3 regions of the Pontibacillus sp. ABV4_188 genome follow, and region 3 is predicted to be linked to each of the others. Evidence: riboswitches for the same ligand, from Rfam matches in the RefSeq annotation. Region 3 holds a riboswitch; each other region holds the start of a gene.
What was found. Region 3 has a riboswitch for thiamine pyrophosphate ahead of thiT (energy-coupled thiamine transporter ThiT). Riboswitches for the same ligand answer to the same signal wherever they lie in the genome.
Positions count from the first base shown of each region.

Region 1 (5,697 bases), 470 kb from region 3:
TGGTGGTTATACACCGACCATCCCGCTATTCCTTCTTCCCACACTTGAGAAGGGGAGGGAATGAGCCACTCAGGGATTTCGAACAATCGACTAGCACTTTCCCATAAAATAAAGAGAAGGATGATGACCAACGTGGGCCGCCATCCTCTTAAGACTACTTGTTTCATTGTGAATACTTCTCCGTTAGAGACTCCATTGAAGCGCCGCTAGGTTGATAGAGCACTTTCACTTGGGAAATCACATTTAGACATCCCAGTTCCACCATGCGCTTATTCATCTTTTCAATCACATGAAAAAGCTCAGATAGTTCTCCTTCCATCGTCGTTTCAAGGGGATGGACCTCGTATTTCACTCCTGACTCTTCAATAATCGAAATCGCTTCGTCCACCATCGGAATCGTTGGTTCTCCGTTTGGGGTCTTCGGGATAATTTGAATACTGACTAATGAATTGGCCATTCTGATCACTCCTCTGGTAAGAATTCGTTTGTAAATGCTTCACTTGCTTTAAGCTCTTGATCGAGCAAACCGTTCTCATACATCCAATCGGCATAGTTTTGCCAAGTGGCTTTTTCCTGAATGCCCCACTGCTCCGCGTCGTCCTGGTATTTCGGGGACAGCCACTCCTGACTGGCTTTGACGAGTTTAGGGTCAAGGTCTGGTACGGCGTCTATTAAAATATCAGCTGATTTCTTTGGTTCATCGATCGCATATTGGTAGCCTTGTGACACAGCTTTCGTGAAATCTTTAACGAGCTCAGGGTCTTCATCAATATGCTTCTGGTTCGTTGTGAGAACAGGCGTATAGTAATCTAGTTTCTCCGAGTAGTCAGTTAAGTAGATCATATTTAAGTCTTTGCCACGAAGTTCAGCTTCAACGCCTGTCCAACCGTAGTAGATCCAAGCGAAATCAACGTCTCGCTCAACGGCTGTGAAGAAGTCGGTGTTACCCATATTCACAATCTCAACCTTCTCCGCATCAGCGTTTTCTTGTTTCATAAGAGACGAGATGACTTCTTTCTCAACAGGCGCCCCCCAGCCGCCGTATGTTTTTCCTTCGAAATCTTTTGGTGAGTCTATGTTTTTGTCTTGAGGGGATGCAAACCCTGATGTATTGTGCTGGATAATTGCTGCGATCGACACGACAGGGATTTCCTGCACGCGCGCCTTCGTAAGTGCTTCCTGAGCACTAATGCCAAAGTCAGCTTTTTCTGAGGCGACGAGTTGATCAGCCCCGGCTTCACCTGGCATAATGATTTCCACGTTTAGCCCTTGCTCTTTGAAATAGCCTTTTTCTTTCGCTACGTATAGCCCGGTGTGGTTCGTGTTTGGTGTCCAATCAAGGACAAGCGTCACGTCTTTTAGGGACTCGCCGTCATCGCCATTTTCCCCGCTCGTGCTCGAGCAAGCAGTTAAGAGAACGATAAGGCAAGTCCAAATCATAAGCTTCTTCAAGATGATTCCTCCCTTTTGTAAGTAGAGCGTTAAGAAACGGTAAGGGATTTTTTGAGAATCGTAGAAAATTTTTCAATAAAAAAAGCACCAGGTGCCATACCTAGGGTGCATATCATTAAAAAACGTTTAGATATGTTTCCTACGCTGGTCTCAACCAGATCAGGTTCTAAGGGTCCGTCTGTCTACAAGACGTCTCAACCAGTCGCACTGGTTCCCCTACATGTTACGTGTTTCTATTAAATTATGATTAACGCTCTTCCTAATTATGACTTTGCCACAGTTGTTTCAGAATTGCAAGTGGGACAAGGGGACAGGTACATTGTCCCGCTTATCCCTCCTGTAATCTTTTCACTTCATATAACAGTAAAAAGGTAAGAGAGATAATCGATCTAGATAGCTATCCTTATCCTAAAGTCGGTATGTTAAAATAACACTGTATTAAAGAAGCAGCAAACTAATAAGGGCTGCTTCTTTTTTGTATAAACGACATAACAAGAAACGTGATCGGAGGAGTATACATATGAAAATCATTCGCTGGGGCATTATTGGCTGCGGGGATGTCACTGAGGTAAAGAGTGGGCCGGGATTTCAATTAGCTGCCAATAGTTCACTCGTGGCTGTAATGAGACGAAATGGAGAGCTGGCGAAAGATTACGCGGAGCGTCACAATGTGCCAAAGTGGTATGACAAAGCGGAGGACCTTGTCAATGATTCAGAGGTAGATGCAGTGTACATCGCGACACCACCAGGCTCTCATAAGGAGTATACAGAAATGGTAGCGAAAGCGGGGAAACCTGTATACGTTGAGAAGCCAATGGCCCTAAATACGGAAGAGTGCCAGGCCATGATTGACGTTTGTGAGGAGCACGGTGTGCCTTTATATGTTGCGTATTACCGCCGTCGATTGCCTCGTTTTCTCAAAGTAAAAGAGCTGCTCGATGAGGGCGCGATTGGCGATGTTCGTTTTGTAACGATGGAGCAGACGCAAAGGCTTTTAGAAAAAGACGAAAACGGAGAATGGCCTTGGAGAGTGCGCCCTGAAGTGAGTGGTGGAGGTTTATTTTATGATGTGGCCTCTCATACGCTCGACCTCTTTGATTATTTGCTAGGACCCATTGAAGACGTGAAGGGGTATGCAGCCAATCAGTCAGACACCTATCCTGCTGAAGACAGTGTAAGTGGTAGCTTCCAATTTGAAAGTGGGGTTATGGGGACAGGCGTTTGGAATTTTGCCTCCTATAAGAACGAGGATCAGAACCGAATCGTTGGGACAAAAGGGGAAATCGTATTCTCAACATTTGATGAAGCACCTGTGAAATTGATGAACCAATTTGGTACAGAGGAATTCCATATCGATCGCCCAAGTCCGATTCAGCAGCAGCTGATTCAAACGATTGTAGATGAACTCATAGGAAAAGGACAGTCGCCTAGCACGGGGCGTTCGGCACTGCGCACGAACCGAGTGATGGATAAAATGGTTCAAGGTTACTACAAGAGATAAGGGGCGGATTCACATGAACGGGAAACTTAAAGTTGGGATTATTGGCGCAGGTGGCATTGCCAGAAGTGCCCATATCCCAAATTACCTAAACTACGGCGATGGGGTAGAAGTCGTAGCGGTGGCGAACCATAATAAAGATAAGGCTCTAGACTGCGCGCAAGAATTCTCGATTCCCCATGCATACGAAGACTACCGTGATATGCTTCGTGAAATGGAGCTAGACGCCGTTAGTATCTGCACACCGAATGCGTTCCATGCCGAGCAAGCAATCGACTCGATGCAATCGGGGTGCCACGTTTTATGTGAAAAGCCACCTGCCATTTCAGTGCATGATGCAGAACGAATGGAAAAAGTGGCGAATCAAACAGGCAAGCATCTTATGTACGGGTTCCACTTTCGTTTTCGTCCTGAAGTAGAGACGGTGAAGCGATTCATAGATGAAGGCGAAATGGGAGAGATTTACGCAGCTGAAGCCAAATGGAACAGAAGGCGTGGCATTCCAGGTTGGGGTGTTTTCACGAATAAAGAGCTTCAAGGAGGCGGCACTTTAATCGACAATGGCATCCATATGCTTGATGCGGCCCTTTATTTAATGGGCTACCCTGAGCCGAAGACGGTCCTAGGCGTTACATACGATAAAATTGGGAAGCGGCCAGGGGTTGGGCTCCTGGGCGAGTGGGATCACGAGAATTTTTCAGTTGAAGACATGGCTCGTGGCATGATCACGTTCCAAAACGGCGCCTCTCTTTTATTCGAATCCTCGTTTGCTGCAAACATTGCCGAGAAGGATGACAGAGTCCTTAAAGTAATGGGAGACCACGGGGGAGCTGATGTGTTTCCGCTGAATATGTATCAGGAGAAGCACGGAACGCTTCTTGATTTTACTGCTCCCTATGTGGATAAAGGCAATGCGCATAAAGAAATGGTGCATCACTTTGTGGAATCCATTCTCACTGGTAAAAAAATGAACCTACACGCCAATCAAGGAACCCTTGTTCAAAGAATTATTGAGGCTTTATACAAATCAGCTTCAACTGGACAAGCGGTGGAGATGTAAAAGGCCATATGGCTTTTTACATGGAATAGAGTAACCTACGAAAAAGACCAAATCGGTTAGATTTGGTCTTTTTCTTTAATAGAAATGAATGGGGCTTCAACAATCCTACACAATCACTATACCCGGAATAGCATAAGGAATTAACAGAGCTTGGGCCTTAAATTTCTTTAAGAAAATGTGATTTAGGAAGCAAATTGCCTAATTAGATCGTTGTTATTTTATGTTAAAATGATTGGAGTTTGTGAACTATGTTCGAGATAACTGTCATTGGCTGAGAACGGAGGAATGAAGATTTTGATTTTATTTGGTTTCTTAACATTTTTTGTTACCGCTATATTATTGTTAATTTTATGTATAAGGATCATAATTTCTTTCGTAAAAAAGACATCTTTTCCTAAAAAATTATTGATCACAACATTGTGTGGGGTTATTTTGGTTTCTTCAATTTATGTGTCTGAAACATACTTTTTTACCTTTAGTGAAATTGATAGAGAAAACTCCCAAAAGGGACCTGGACCTGTAACATCACCCACAGATGAATATACTGCTAATGCTTATTATGAACCATATGGCGGTGCAGCAGGTGGCGTTAACGTTTGGGTTGAGATCACAAACAATAAGGAAAATAACAAAGTTCATACTGTTTATTATAGCGACGCTAAAAGTAATTTTTCTATGAAATGGGTAGATAAGGATACATTGTTCATTTTAAATAATGAGCCTGAATATCCAAATTCAAATAGAAGTATGGAATTAGAAATTGGGAAAGAGATATATGATGAAACTGGTTTGGTTTGCAGAAGTTTGATAATGAAAGATGAATATGAGACTTGCTACCAAAACTAATGGCTATCGCACTATCGGGGGCGGTAGTTGGACAAGAACAGTCGCTTCTTTTTAGTAACAGAGCAGTAAAATTCAAATAAGAGTAAAGGAGGGGTTATGTTTGAAACGAAAGAAAAAATTTTTATTGTTGTTCTTGGCGATTATAGGTATTTTCTTACTTATTTCTAAATGGGATTCAATATATTTAAGAACCCAAACACCCATCCTTAATGATGCTGGTATTTATATAAATGATATCAATGAAGACAGGGAAGAAAGTGAACAAAGCACTGTCGGCAAAGAGGATGTTGAGGTTTTAGTTAGTTATACAGGGAATCATATGTTTTTAACTAAGACTTATGTAAATAATGAATTTGAAAAAGCCTTTCTGACTCAAGCAAGCAAAACTGGATTTTTAGATTGGTCGTATCACACTATTCCTTTTATGCCTGATGCTGAAATAATAGAAGAAGCATTTGAAAAGTGGAATTTTCAATAACAAAAATGCAAGGTTTTTAACTAATATGAGCTAAGCTCTTCTTGAAGTAGCGGGTGCGATTCTTTAACAAAAATAGTTGTCTTTTATAATCTAGAAAGTTACGAGGGGCGATGTGATGACTTAAGAGGGGGGATAATATGATAGTAAACTCAAAAGAATATGAAGTTCGTAATCTCCATTACATAGTGAGATCTGCACAATCCGAAGACGCGCAAGCTTTATCTGAATTAAGGTTACAGATAGATGGTGAAACGGAAAATTTGGATAGAGTTAAAGGGGAAGCGTACATAACCGGAGATGGGTTCAAGGATATTATTAAAACTGACTCAGAAAGTTTAAACAATCTTTTCTTGGTAGCTGAAG
Region 1 is NZ_CM149975.1:1,063,225-1,068,921, forward strand. Features, by position in the region: gene ACYX4O_RS05365 (ABC transporter permease) at 1-167, opposite strand, end outside; gene ACYX4O_RS05370 (thiamine-binding protein) at 164-457, opposite strand; gene ACYX4O_RS05375 (ABC transporter substrate-binding protein) at 463-1,452, opposite strand; TPP riboswitch at 1,572-1,680, opposite strand; gene ACYX4O_RS05380 (Gfo/Idh/MocA family protein) at 1,973-2,953, shown strand; gene ACYX4O_RS05385 (Gfo/Idh/MocA family protein) at 2,967-4,010, shown strand; gene ACYX4O_RS05390 (DUF5412 family protein) at 4,278-4,856, shown strand; gene ACYX4O_RS05395 (hypothetical protein) at 4,957-5,334, shown strand; gene ACYX4O_RS05400 (N-acetyltransferase family protein) at 5,472-5,697, shown strand, end outside.
Region 1: another riboswitch for thiamine pyrophosphate. It lies ahead of ACYX4O_RS05375 (ABC transporter substrate-binding protein); the one in region 3 lies ahead of thiT (energy-coupled thiamine transporter ThiT).

Region 2 (5,697 bases), 110 kb from region 3:
GCCGTCTATCAAAATTATCGGCGTGCAGTCTGCAGGAGCGAGTGCCATGTACAATCAGTATTACAAACAAGGACCTTCCACCTTAAAGAGTGTTTCCACCATTGCAGATGGAATCGCCGTGAAGAAACCTGGTCAAAACACGTTCCCACTCATCAAGCAGTATGTCGATGAGATCGTAACCGTGTCAGAAACACACATCGCAAAAGCTATCGTTACGATGCTTGAGCGAAACAAGTCACTTGTCGAAGGAGCCGGAGCCTCAGCACTTGCAGCTGTTCTCGAACACGGTTCCAACATCCAATCGAATCATACGGGAATCATCGTAAGCGGAGGCAACATGGACCTTGCGCGATTACCCATGATTCAAAACTTGAGCCAGCAGGAAGAACCTACCTCTGTCTCAGCCGTTCAAAAAAGCCCTTCATTTGTAGCTTCTTGAAAGCTATAACAAAAGTGGAAGCGCCCGGTTAACAACGTATAGACTGGACTTGAGCCACTGCGAGATCAAGGAAACACGATGAGCGACAAGCGAATCGATGTTGACTGATCGACCGGAGGTGAGGGAAGTCTACTAGTTGTTGGGCGCTGCAGCTAGATGAACAAAAGTGGAAGCGCCTGGTTAACAGCTAGATGCAAACAAGTGAACGAGAAGCCCAGTCCAATATGGTCTGGGCTTTTTCTTTTGGTTTAGGCGCACCGCGTACTGATCTCTTCCCTTTTCTTAAACTCCCCACCATAAAACGTCACTGAGTCAGGTTATCTCTCACCTTTTTGAAGTATCTAGCTTTCAAAAGGTCGTAGATAGTGTTGTTTTATGACCTTTTTACGGTTTTTGGCAATAAAAACGTCACTGACCAAGCCTTTCTCTTACCTTTTGGCTCCTCATCGACTATAAAAGGTCATAGATCAACATAGCTTTACTTAAAAACCGATTCACATCACACATTACACCTCAAACCCTACGAACACTCAACCTCTCCCCAACTCTCGACAGCACAAACCACCCAAGAAAAGCTCCTGACACACTACTTACGAAAAAAGGCGGTAAAAACGCCAGAGCCCCTACGGAAGTACCCATAAATAATTGCGCATAAGGGACTGCAAACAACGCACCGATTACACCTGTTCCCAACACTTCCCCCACAACAGCCAATCCTTTTCTCTTGGAAAACTTATAAAGAACCCCTGCCAACAAAGCACCGATCATCCCTCCTGGAAATGCTAAAAGCGTCCCTAACCCTAGAAGAACACGTAAGATGCCAATCATAAACGCAATGGCTACAGCAGGTAGCGGTCCTAAAGTCACTGCTGCCATAACATTGACCACATGCTGTACAGGATAGGCTTTAGCGATCCCAGCTGGAAACCATAACACTTGCGCCCCTAACGTCCCAATCGCTACAAAGATCGCCATTGTCGTGATCATTCTTGTTTTGTTCATTACATTCCTCTCCCTTTCTAAATAAGGGGAAACAAAAAAGCCAGGTCCTATAATAGACCTGACTTCGAATGGTAGAGTATACAGACGTATCGCCTGACTACTTCCCTCCGCTGGTATGACCCAGATCAGGTTCGTAAGAGTCAGGAAGCTCCATTGCTCCCCTCTCAGCCCATTCAGGCTCCCCTAGTAGTATCCTTAAATCTTGTAAACTTTGTTTATTAGACTAACACAACCTTCCAACTTTGCAAATCTTTTATGAATTTATTTTATTTAAGTGTTAACAACTAATTCCAGCTATCTAAATATTAGGATTAATGCGATGTTTTGCTACGGTTCTCCCCCCACATTATCGCAAGTTTCCGTTCTCCCCCTTTCCGCAAAGGTGGTCCGTGAAACTGCGAGACTCCTGTAGCAAGAGGAGCCTATCCAGTTCCGGCGTGGAGGACCTAGCGCGATAAGTCATCTTTTTTCCAAAGGCTAATCGCCTTTTCCAAAAAGCTGACTTATCCGTACGGTCCTAGGCACCACGCCTGCACTTTTAATCGTAGACAAATCCAGGAAACCTATGTTAAGGTATCGGTACAATATAGGAAGTCCACTAGGGGCGCCCATTTGATGGCTGAGATAAGGAGAAATCCTTGGTCCCTTTGAACCTGATCTGGTTAGTACCAGCGAAGGGAAGTGGAGTCGGTTGGATTTATTTTACCAATGATTAGAGGGCGTATATTCTCATATGACCTCTCAATCTATTACTTTATAATCCCGAAACCGCTCCAGTTCTAGGAGCGGTTTTTTTATATCCATCCCCAACCCCCTCCCTCCTCACTGCCTGGTTCACTTCCTATAAATCAAAACCAGGAGGCAACTACTATGTCATTTACTGAACAACTTCGTCACGATGCAAAACCAATTTTTCAAGCGATTTTCAACCATCCTTTCGTGAAAGGACTTGGAGAAGGTGACCTTCCAAAAGAAGCTGTAGCTCATTATGTAAAAGCAGATGCCGAATACCTTCATGCGTTCATGAATGTGTATGGAATTGCGATTTCCAAATGCAGCGATAAGGATGATATCACCTTTTTCAAAGAAAACATCGAATTTGTCCTACACAGCGAAATTCACCCTCACCACAATCTATGTACGTATATCAATACTCCGTATGAGGATTTGCAAGGATACCCCCTTCCTCCTACGGCTGATCACTATATTAAACATATGAAGACCCATGCTCACGAAGGAACGCTAGGACAAATATTGGCTGTACTCCTCCCATGTCCATGGACGTATCTTGAAATTGGGGAGTATTTAATGGAGCACGTGCAACCAACGCCTGACCACCCTTTCTATGAGTGGATTACCTTTTATGTGAATGATGAAATCAGATCCACTACTAACCAACTACGAGCAAAATTAGACACATGGGCAGAAACCGCTTCTCCTCGGGAAAAGAAAGCCATGAAAGACGCCTTTATAAAAAGCTGTCAGTTAGAGTGGGCATTCTGGGAAATGGCGTACCGACAAGAAACATGGCCCACATCAGCCATCAAGGAGGTGACCCGTCATGCGTAATGTGAAAGGGGCTTTAACTATTGCTGGTACGGACCCAAGTGGAGGCGCGGGTATTCAGGCAGACCTAAAAACCTTTCAAGAATTAGACGTATACGGTATGTCTGCCATCACTTCTGTTGTCGCGCAAAACACGCTCGGCGTCACGGGAGTTCGCCATCTAGAAGCTAGTTTTATAAAAGAACAGCTTGAATCCGTTACAAGCGACATGCCCGTTCACGCTGTCAAAACGGGTATGATCGCAAATGCGGAAATGATCAAGGCCATAGCGGACCACCTCCGCCCCCTTAGCTTGCCTCTTTGTGTAGATCCAGTCATGATTGCCCAAAGCGGCGATGCCCTTGTCGATCGAAAAGCACTCCAAACGATGCGTGATGAGCTACTCCCTCTTGCAACGATTGTCACGCCCAATATCCCTGAAGCCGAGGCGTTAACGGGAAAACGTTTGGAGTCAGAAGAAGATCGATACAAAGCTGCTAGAAGCATCGTACACGAATTTGGTTCTTCTTTTGTTGTGATTAAAGGGGGCCATCTTGATGGAGAAGCGGCAGACCTTTTTTACGATGGAGAAACGTTTGAGACTTTTTCCTCTCCTCGCTTTGATACATTGCACACGCACGGGACAGGGTGCACCTATGCAGCTGCGATTACAGCTGAACTTGCAAAAGGAAAAAGTGTAAAAGAAGCCGTGAAGGTTGCTAAGAAGTTCATCTCTCTTGCAATTGAACACACACTTGAGATCGGACATGGACAAGGCCCTACGAACCACTGGGCTTATAAAAAGAACCAACAGGAAGGAGAATATGTGTAATGTCTTACTTACGAACCTTAAGAGAAACGACGCCACTTATTCATAACCTTACAAACGAGGTTGTGATGAATTTTACCGCAAATGGATTATATGCTATTGGAGCAGCGCCTGTCATGTCTAAATCTCTAGACGAAGTTTCAGATATGGCCAGTATGACAAGTGGTGTTCTGTTAAATATCGGGACCCTTTCCTCTACTGATATAGAAGCCATGCTCCTGGCAGGAAAGGCTGCCAACGAAAAAGGAATCCCTGTTGTCTTAGACCCTGTTGCAGCTGGTGCTACCTCGTTTCGTCTCGAAACGTGTCACAGACTTCTAGATGAACTAGAGATTACTGCAATCCGGGGAAATGCTAGTGAAATCGCAGCCTTAATTGGTGAGGATCAGTGGCAATCAAGAGGTGTAGACTCAACAGGAGATGGGAACGTTGTGAAGCTTGCCCAACAAGCAGCCGCCTCCCTCAGCTGCTTAATCGTTCTTACCGGGGAAACAGATGTGATCACCACTAAGAAAGAAACCGTAGTTTGCCAAAATGGTATCCCACTTTTAGGGAGTATTACAGGGACAGGCTGCTTATTTAGTTCTATTCTTACGGCTTTTCTTTCTCTTGAAGGATCAAATGTTGAGAAAGCCACAGAGGCAATATCTGTCTATACGATTGCAAGTGAAATGGCCGCTGAAAATGCCCATGTGCAGGGCCCAGGAACTCTTCACCCTCACTTCCTCGATGCCCTTTACAACATCAGACCTGAAGATGTTTTGAAGCGTCAGAAAGTAGAAGCAAGATGAAAGGTGAAATGAAATCTCTATTAAAACTTTACTTCATTATGGGAAGTCAAGATTGTCAAAGAGACCCAAGAGACATTTTACGTGAAGCCATTCATGGTGGGATCACTTGCTTTCAGTTTCGGGAAAAAGGGGCTGATTCACTTAAAGGTAATCAGAAAATCCAATTGGCCAAAGATCTGCAACACATCTGCCAGGAGCACCAGATCCCGTTTATCGTTAACGATGACGTAAACCTTGCCCTAAAATTAAATGCTGATGGAATTCATGTTGGGCAAGATGACTTAGATATTCAAGAAGTTGTGTATCGATGTAAGGGGATGATTATAGGCCTTTCTACCACTTCAGTAAAAGAAGCCAGACGCGCACCCTTTGATTCTATCGATTACATTGGAGTGGGTCCAATCTATCAAACCTCAACAAAACGAGACGCAAAAACACCTATAGGATTAGCGGGCTTAACTAAGATTAGAGAAGCAGCCCCAAACTTCCCGATCGTCGCCATCGGAGGGATTACCACGCACAATCTAAAAGAAGTGTTACAAGCAGGAGCAGACGGCGGCTCTTTCATATCCGCTATCACCAGTCACCGAAATGGCACACAAGCAGCCAGACAACTGTATCATGCATCATTGTAGCAAAAGCCAGGGAATTTTCCCTGGCTTTTATATCTAGTTTAAAATTTGATTTAATTTTCAAACTTTTTCATCTATTTTAGTTAAATTCATTACATAATAACCGATAAATAAGAGAGTAGGATTTATTACCTATACATTAGGAAATATAAGGTGTCTTATAAGTTGTGTGTAGTAAAAACAGTTGAAAGGATGGGTCACTTGAAAATATCTAAGTTAGTAAAAGTTATCGGCCTGACCGTTACGTTGCTGGGCGCTGTTGCCCTCATTAGTCTATCATTGCTTTTCATAAGTAACAGCAACCGAACGGAAGCAGTCGAACAACAAATGAAGTTTCAAAACCTCGGACGCCAAGTCCAAGAAGCATCAGATTACTTAACGTCTCAGGTACGCATTTATTCCCAATACGGTGCGCCTGAAAATCTCGAAAATTATAACACTGAATTACAGGAAACAAAG
Region 2 is NZ_CM149975.1:1,421,730-1,427,426, reverse strand. Features, by position in the region: gene ilvA (threonine ammonia-lyase) at 1-439, shown strand, start outside; gene thiW (energy coupling factor transporter S component ThiW) at 953-1,441, opposite strand; TPP riboswitch at 1,527-1,636, opposite strand; TPP riboswitch at 2,032-2,138, shown strand; gene tenA (thiaminase II) at 2,312-3,010, shown strand; gene thiD (bifunctional hydroxymethylpyrimidine kinase/phosphomethylpyrimidine kinase) at 3,003-3,818, shown strand; gene thiM (hydroxyethylthiazole kinase) at 3,818-4,606, shown strand; gene thiE (thiamine phosphate synthase) at 4,603-5,241, shown strand; gene ACYX4O_RS07160 (methyl-accepting chemotaxis protein) at 5,440-5,697, shown strand, end outside.
Region 2: another riboswitch for thiamine pyrophosphate. It lies ahead of thiW (energy coupling factor transporter S component ThiW); the one in region 3 lies ahead of thiT (energy-coupled thiamine transporter ThiT).

Region 3 (5,697 bases):
CTGTCCCCCACTGGTACTATAAAAAATCGCAGCACCACCATCAGGGCGATCTTCATCTGTATATAGTACCCCTTCTTCTGTTTCTTCGAGTCTATTTATATCATTTTGAATCGAATCGTCTATTGAAGTGGGTTGTTGGAATGATTCTTTTATTTCTTCTTGAAATAACTTCGTTGCATTTGAAATGGAGCGAACTTGATTTGAGATGACTTCTGCCTCTCTTGAAGCAGACTCTCTCATGTCTTCTTCTGCTTCATTTTTTATTAGGTCTATCATTTCATTCTTTGACCATTCGCTTGCTACAAAGTAAATACTGACAAACGCCAGTTCTACAACTAGCAAAGGGATCAAAGCGACTTTCAAAAAATTTTGCCAGACCCATCTTGTCAGAGGATAAGTTGAGTGTTGCTTAAACTTCATCACCGTAAACTCCTTATTACCTTTATGTCATTTATGACTATGCTAATATACAGTCTTTTCCTATTGTAAGGTCTTTTCCCCTAACAGACGAGCTTTCTTTCTACCATTCACCCTTACTTTTTATATTTTCGGGGACAATTGTTGACTTTTTAAGCAAAAAACAGTACTTCCCACTACATTATACTATTTAATGTCACAAAAAAAGCCCTTCCATTATAGAAGGGCTTCTCAAAAATTATTACATTTTTACAATTGTGCGACCTTTCACTTTGCTTTGTAAGATGTCAGTGAGCGTTTGTGGAAGTTCGTCTAACGTAATTTCATTCTCTATTTCGTTCATCTGATCTGGCTTTAAGTCAGTAGCAAGTCGATCCCATACTTGTTTACGCATATCCATTGGGCAATAGACAGAGTCAATTCCTAATAGATCAACACCTCGAAGTATGAATGGCATTACCGTTGTCGGCACCTCTACACCTGCGGTTAATCCACTTACTGCAACAGAACCACCATATTGAATAGAAGCTAAGACACTTGCTAATGGTTTACCTCCAACAGGATCAACAGCGGCTGCCCATTTTTGTGATTGGAGAGGGCGTACTTTCTCAGGTGTTACCTCTTCACGGGAGATAATCTCTGTAGCGCCGATTGAACGTAAATAGTCATGTTCAGACTCTTTACCTGTAGAGGCAACAACGTGATACCCTTTCTTAGAAAGCATGGCAACAGCCATACTACCTACGCCACCTGTTGCTCCACTAACAAGTACAGGTCCATCTTCCGGTGTTAAGCCATTCTGTTCTAAACGGTGAACAGATAAAGCTGCAGTGAAACCGGCTGTACCGAATGTCATAGCTTCGCGAAGGGATAATCCCTCCGGTAATGGAACAACCCACTCAGCCGGAACACGTGCGTATTCACTAAACCCACCATCATGTGAAACACCAAGTCCATAACTTGTTACAATAACCTCATCCCCTTCTTGATAACGATCATCATTTGAGGATGTAACTGTACCAGCAAGGTCAATTCCAGGAATGATTGGATAATCTTGCACGACTTTGGCTTTAGGATTTGTTGCTAGTCCATCTTTATAGTTTACACTTGAATAGGCTACCTGTATGGTCACATCACCTTCTGGAAGCTCTGATTCTTGTCGTTCTACTACGTTCGTTGTAACTTGATCTTGTTCTTTTGTAGCTAATAAAGCGCGGAATGTCATAATCTAATTCCTCCTCTTTATAGGTTAGTCTTTATTTTCGATTCACTTTTTATTCTGACTGGTCAAAATAAATATGTCAATTAATTTGTCCCAACGGTATAATTTTTATACAATGATGGTACTATAGATAATTCGGAGGCTGACATGAAAAAAAGAGAGCAACAACGAAAAGAACAACTGCTTCAGGCAACTTTTGAAGCAATAGCAGATAAAGGGTATAGCTCGGTTACACTTCAAGACATCTCGAATTATGCAAGCGTCAGTAAAGGCGTGACCAATTATTACTTCAAAAATAAAGAAGATGTCTTCGCTCATCTATTAGAATGGCTAACCAACAAGATTTATCAAAAAGAAGCAAATGCAGTGCAACACGCTCATACTGCAGATGAAATGTTAGCCGCCTATGTGAACGCTGTATTCGTTGGGCCGAGGGAGAATGATCGATTTTACAAAGTATATCTGGACTTCCTTTCTTACGTTCCTAAAATCCCCCGTTTTCAAGAAATCAATCAACGTTTTTACAACAATTGTTTTTCTATTGGACAATCTATTATTTCTAAAGGGAAAAGTGAAGGAAAGTTTTTAAATGTAGACACTGAAAAAGGACCTAAAGCGATTCGAAGCCTAATTGATGGCTGCATTATTCAATGGGTGATGAGCGGGGACCATAGTCTGCATAAGATGTATAAAGACTTATGTTACGAATCCATTACAAATATGCTTAAAGATTAAAAAAAAAGAGACTTCCTTAGCGGAAGTCTCTTCTGTTCTTATTATCTTGCATATGAATCTGGGAACGAAGGTCTTCTATTTCTGAAACGAGGCTAGCGATCATCTCGTCGCTCTTACGTAACTCTTCACCCAACATCTTAATGGTATCTTCTTCCCACTGGAACGGATCTCCATTCTCAGGAGTGACGGGCAAATTCGAGTATTCTTCCCCACCCTGCTCTTCGTTCTCATTCAAATGAACCACAACGCGACAATGGTCGTCACCAACAGCAATTCGTTTATCAAGTTTGACTTTTGAGTACCCAAAGTGCCTAGAAGCAATCCCCCCTATTACACTAGAAGTCATCTGACACAAATGAGGCGCATCTTTCACCATATCTCCAAATGGACATTGATTTCCTTTAACAACAATTCGTTCAGGTGTCACTTCTTCTATCTCAAAGTGACCTCCAATATCATTCTTAATGGCAAGGATTACATTGACATATTGATCAACAGACCGTGTAGATTTAGCATCTACATATTGTCCCTCCATCCATTCTCCTGCTCGAATCCCTAGTTGTTTAATATATTCTTCGGCACGATCACCTATTGCTTTTTCATGTAGTGTTGCATACTGAGTAAGAAGTTTAGAGAGAAATGTTTGCGCCGTTAATGTTTGATTTTGACTCATTTGTTATTTCCCCCTTTAAGATATATTCCACATACACCTTTACCCTATTTATGGAATTATCAACCTTATTCTATTAATTATTTAAAAAGCTTTTTTATATATAATTCCACCTATTTCCAAAGGGATGAATCTCTCTTAGACCTTCTATATATTTAACTCGTAAATAAAGGCCTTTTAAGGCTAGTACTTCCTCAATCAAGCTGCTCTCAAACTCTATATTCAAACAAAAACGTGCCGCAGAGTAAATTTCCCTGCGACACGCAACTAATAAATATTGTTATAGAGTTAGGCGGATTTAATAGATTCGGATCCTCCAAAATGGAGTAACTTTGGCTGTTTGTATAAGATAATATTCAATATTACAGCGCTAATAATGAAAGATGGGAGCATATACCCGATGTTATACGTTAACGAATATATCCAAACAGGTGTGCCCTCAGGTGCAAATGAAGAGAAAAATACAATCCCGCCTATAAAGTGACTCATGAACCGAAGGCTACTACCAACTAGCGTCCCTAAAATAATATAAAACGTAAATGATTTTGCATGCCCTTCACGGACAGCTTTTAGAGCTGGTTTTGCGAAGATCCCGGCTACTCCGACCACTGTATATGCAAGTGGATAGTCCATTACATACTGCACAGGATGAACGATGAACGGGTTAATTAATGAGTTAAATATACCCACTAACAGACCTGTAGTTAAACCTCCTTTTAACCCCCAACGGTAAGCCATAAAGAAAATCGGCACCATAGCAAAAGCGATAGATCCACCTTGCACCCATAATGGAATCGTTAAAAATGGTAAACTTAGAACAGCACCTAATGCAGCAAACATGGCAATCTCCACCAAAAACAGGATTGAATTACGTTTCATCTTTACTCTCCTCCTTAAAGATAAATATGTACATACAAAAAAAGCAATGCAAGGGAGAGCTTTAAGATAAAAGTCCATTTGCATTGCGCCATCACTAAAGCCACATCCCTACGCTAGTACTAACTAACAGGTTCAAAGGGTCAGAACAAAGCGTTCAATCTCAGCCTTCAGGCTCCCCTTGTGGTCTTCTTTCTTATGCTTTTTTCGTTACTCCTATTATAGGTGAAGAAATTAGTGGACTCAAGTCATCAATATAAAGATTCTTCTATTTTCATCCAATATTTTCATATTTATTTCATATTTATGTGGTATACTAACAAGTGGGGTTTCATACTTTACTTATAAAGTTTTCTCAAAACCCTCATCCAAACATCCATTCTATCCTTCTCTATCTCTTCTACTTGCGAAAAATCTCCTTTATTAGCTCATATCGCTGTTTCTTTTTACCTAATTTTCGAGAATACACTTTTATTTCCTTCCTTTTGCTCCATCTACCCCACATCAATGTCCCAAAGAAGTTTACAGACCCTTGTATTACAATATAATTAAGTACTACAGCACTCATTTTAGCTGGTTAGTCTCGTCTCAAGATGTGCGTAGCTTATTAAATAGCGCGACAACGCTTCTAGGCGATGCTTTCTACTACGGTAATGGGTTCATTAACGTACAAGAAGCAATGAACGCAGCTACTACTACTTTTGCAGTAGCACAATAAATGAACTTTCCCCTTCGTTCCCCGGATCCTTCCGGGGAATTTTTTTGGCTTTAAGGTTTAATATTGTTATATTTTCAAGTATAGGGCAGATTGTTGAAGATATGAAGCATAGACATGTTAGTGTAAATAGGGTCGTTATTTTGTTGAGAGCTTGGGGTGTCTGGGGAACGACTCGCTTTCCGCGGGCGAGCTGTCGAGCTTCCTCGGGAAAACCACCCTGCGGGATCTCGTCGACCTCTTTCTCCCGCAGGAGTCTCCTCGTTCCCCAGACACCCCTTACCAGATTAAGTATAACGTCCCCTCAGCTCGAGTATGGCGGTGATCCAATATCCCCCTCTTATGTAGCATGCTTCCGTTCTACTATATATGGCAAAGGTGGTTCGGGGAATTGCGAGACTCCTGCGGCACTAGGAGCCTTGGGGAGACCCCACAGAGAGCGTAGCGAACGAGGAGGCTTCCCAGCTCGCCGCGGAAAGCGAGCGATTTCCCGAACCGCCTTACCCGCAATCTGAGCAAACGGAAGCATTCTCTCAATTTCGAGTCTTTCTTATACGGAACTCTTTAGGAAGCATATGCCTTTACAAAGATCCTTGATAAGCCTATGATGTTCCTTGGTGTTTATAATCGAGATTCCATCATGTAACAAAACACCACAGGAGGACTTATTATGACACAAACAAAATCACCGATATGGACGAAAAGCTTCCTTTTTATTTCCTTAAGCAATTTCTTCTTATTCCTAACCTTTTATGCCTTGTTAACCACATTACCAATCTTTGTAACAGATGATTTACAAGGAACAGAAGCACAAGCAGGTTTAATTGTTACATTGTTTTTACTATCAGCGATACTTGTGAGGCCTTTTTCTGGAAAACTACTAGAAGACTTCGGAAAGAAAAAAATGCTTCTCATAAGTCTTTTACTATTTATGTTGACTACCTTCGTTTATGTAGCAGCAACTAGTTTTTACTTATTATTAGCTTTACGATTCTTCCACGGTATCTGGTTCGCGATAGCCACTACAGCAGCTGGTGCAATTGCTGCAGACATTATACCAGA
Region 3 is NZ_CM149975.1:1,529,310-1,535,006, reverse strand. Features, by position in the region: gene ACYX4O_RS07775 (ATP-binding protein) at 1-420, opposite strand, end outside; gene ACYX4O_RS07770 (NADPH:quinone oxidoreductase family protein) at 659-1,645, opposite strand; gene ACYX4O_RS07765 (TetR/AcrR family transcriptional regulator) at 1,787-2,374, shown strand; gene ACYX4O_RS07760 (methanogen output domain 1-containing protein) at 2,391-3,047, opposite strand; gene thiT (energy-coupled thiamine transporter ThiT) at 3,333-3,923, opposite strand; TPP riboswitch at 4,012-4,112, opposite strand; gene ACYX4O_RS07750 (hypothetical protein) at 4,453-4,638, shown strand; gene ACYX4O_RS07745 (MFS transporter) at 5,306-5,697, shown strand, end outside.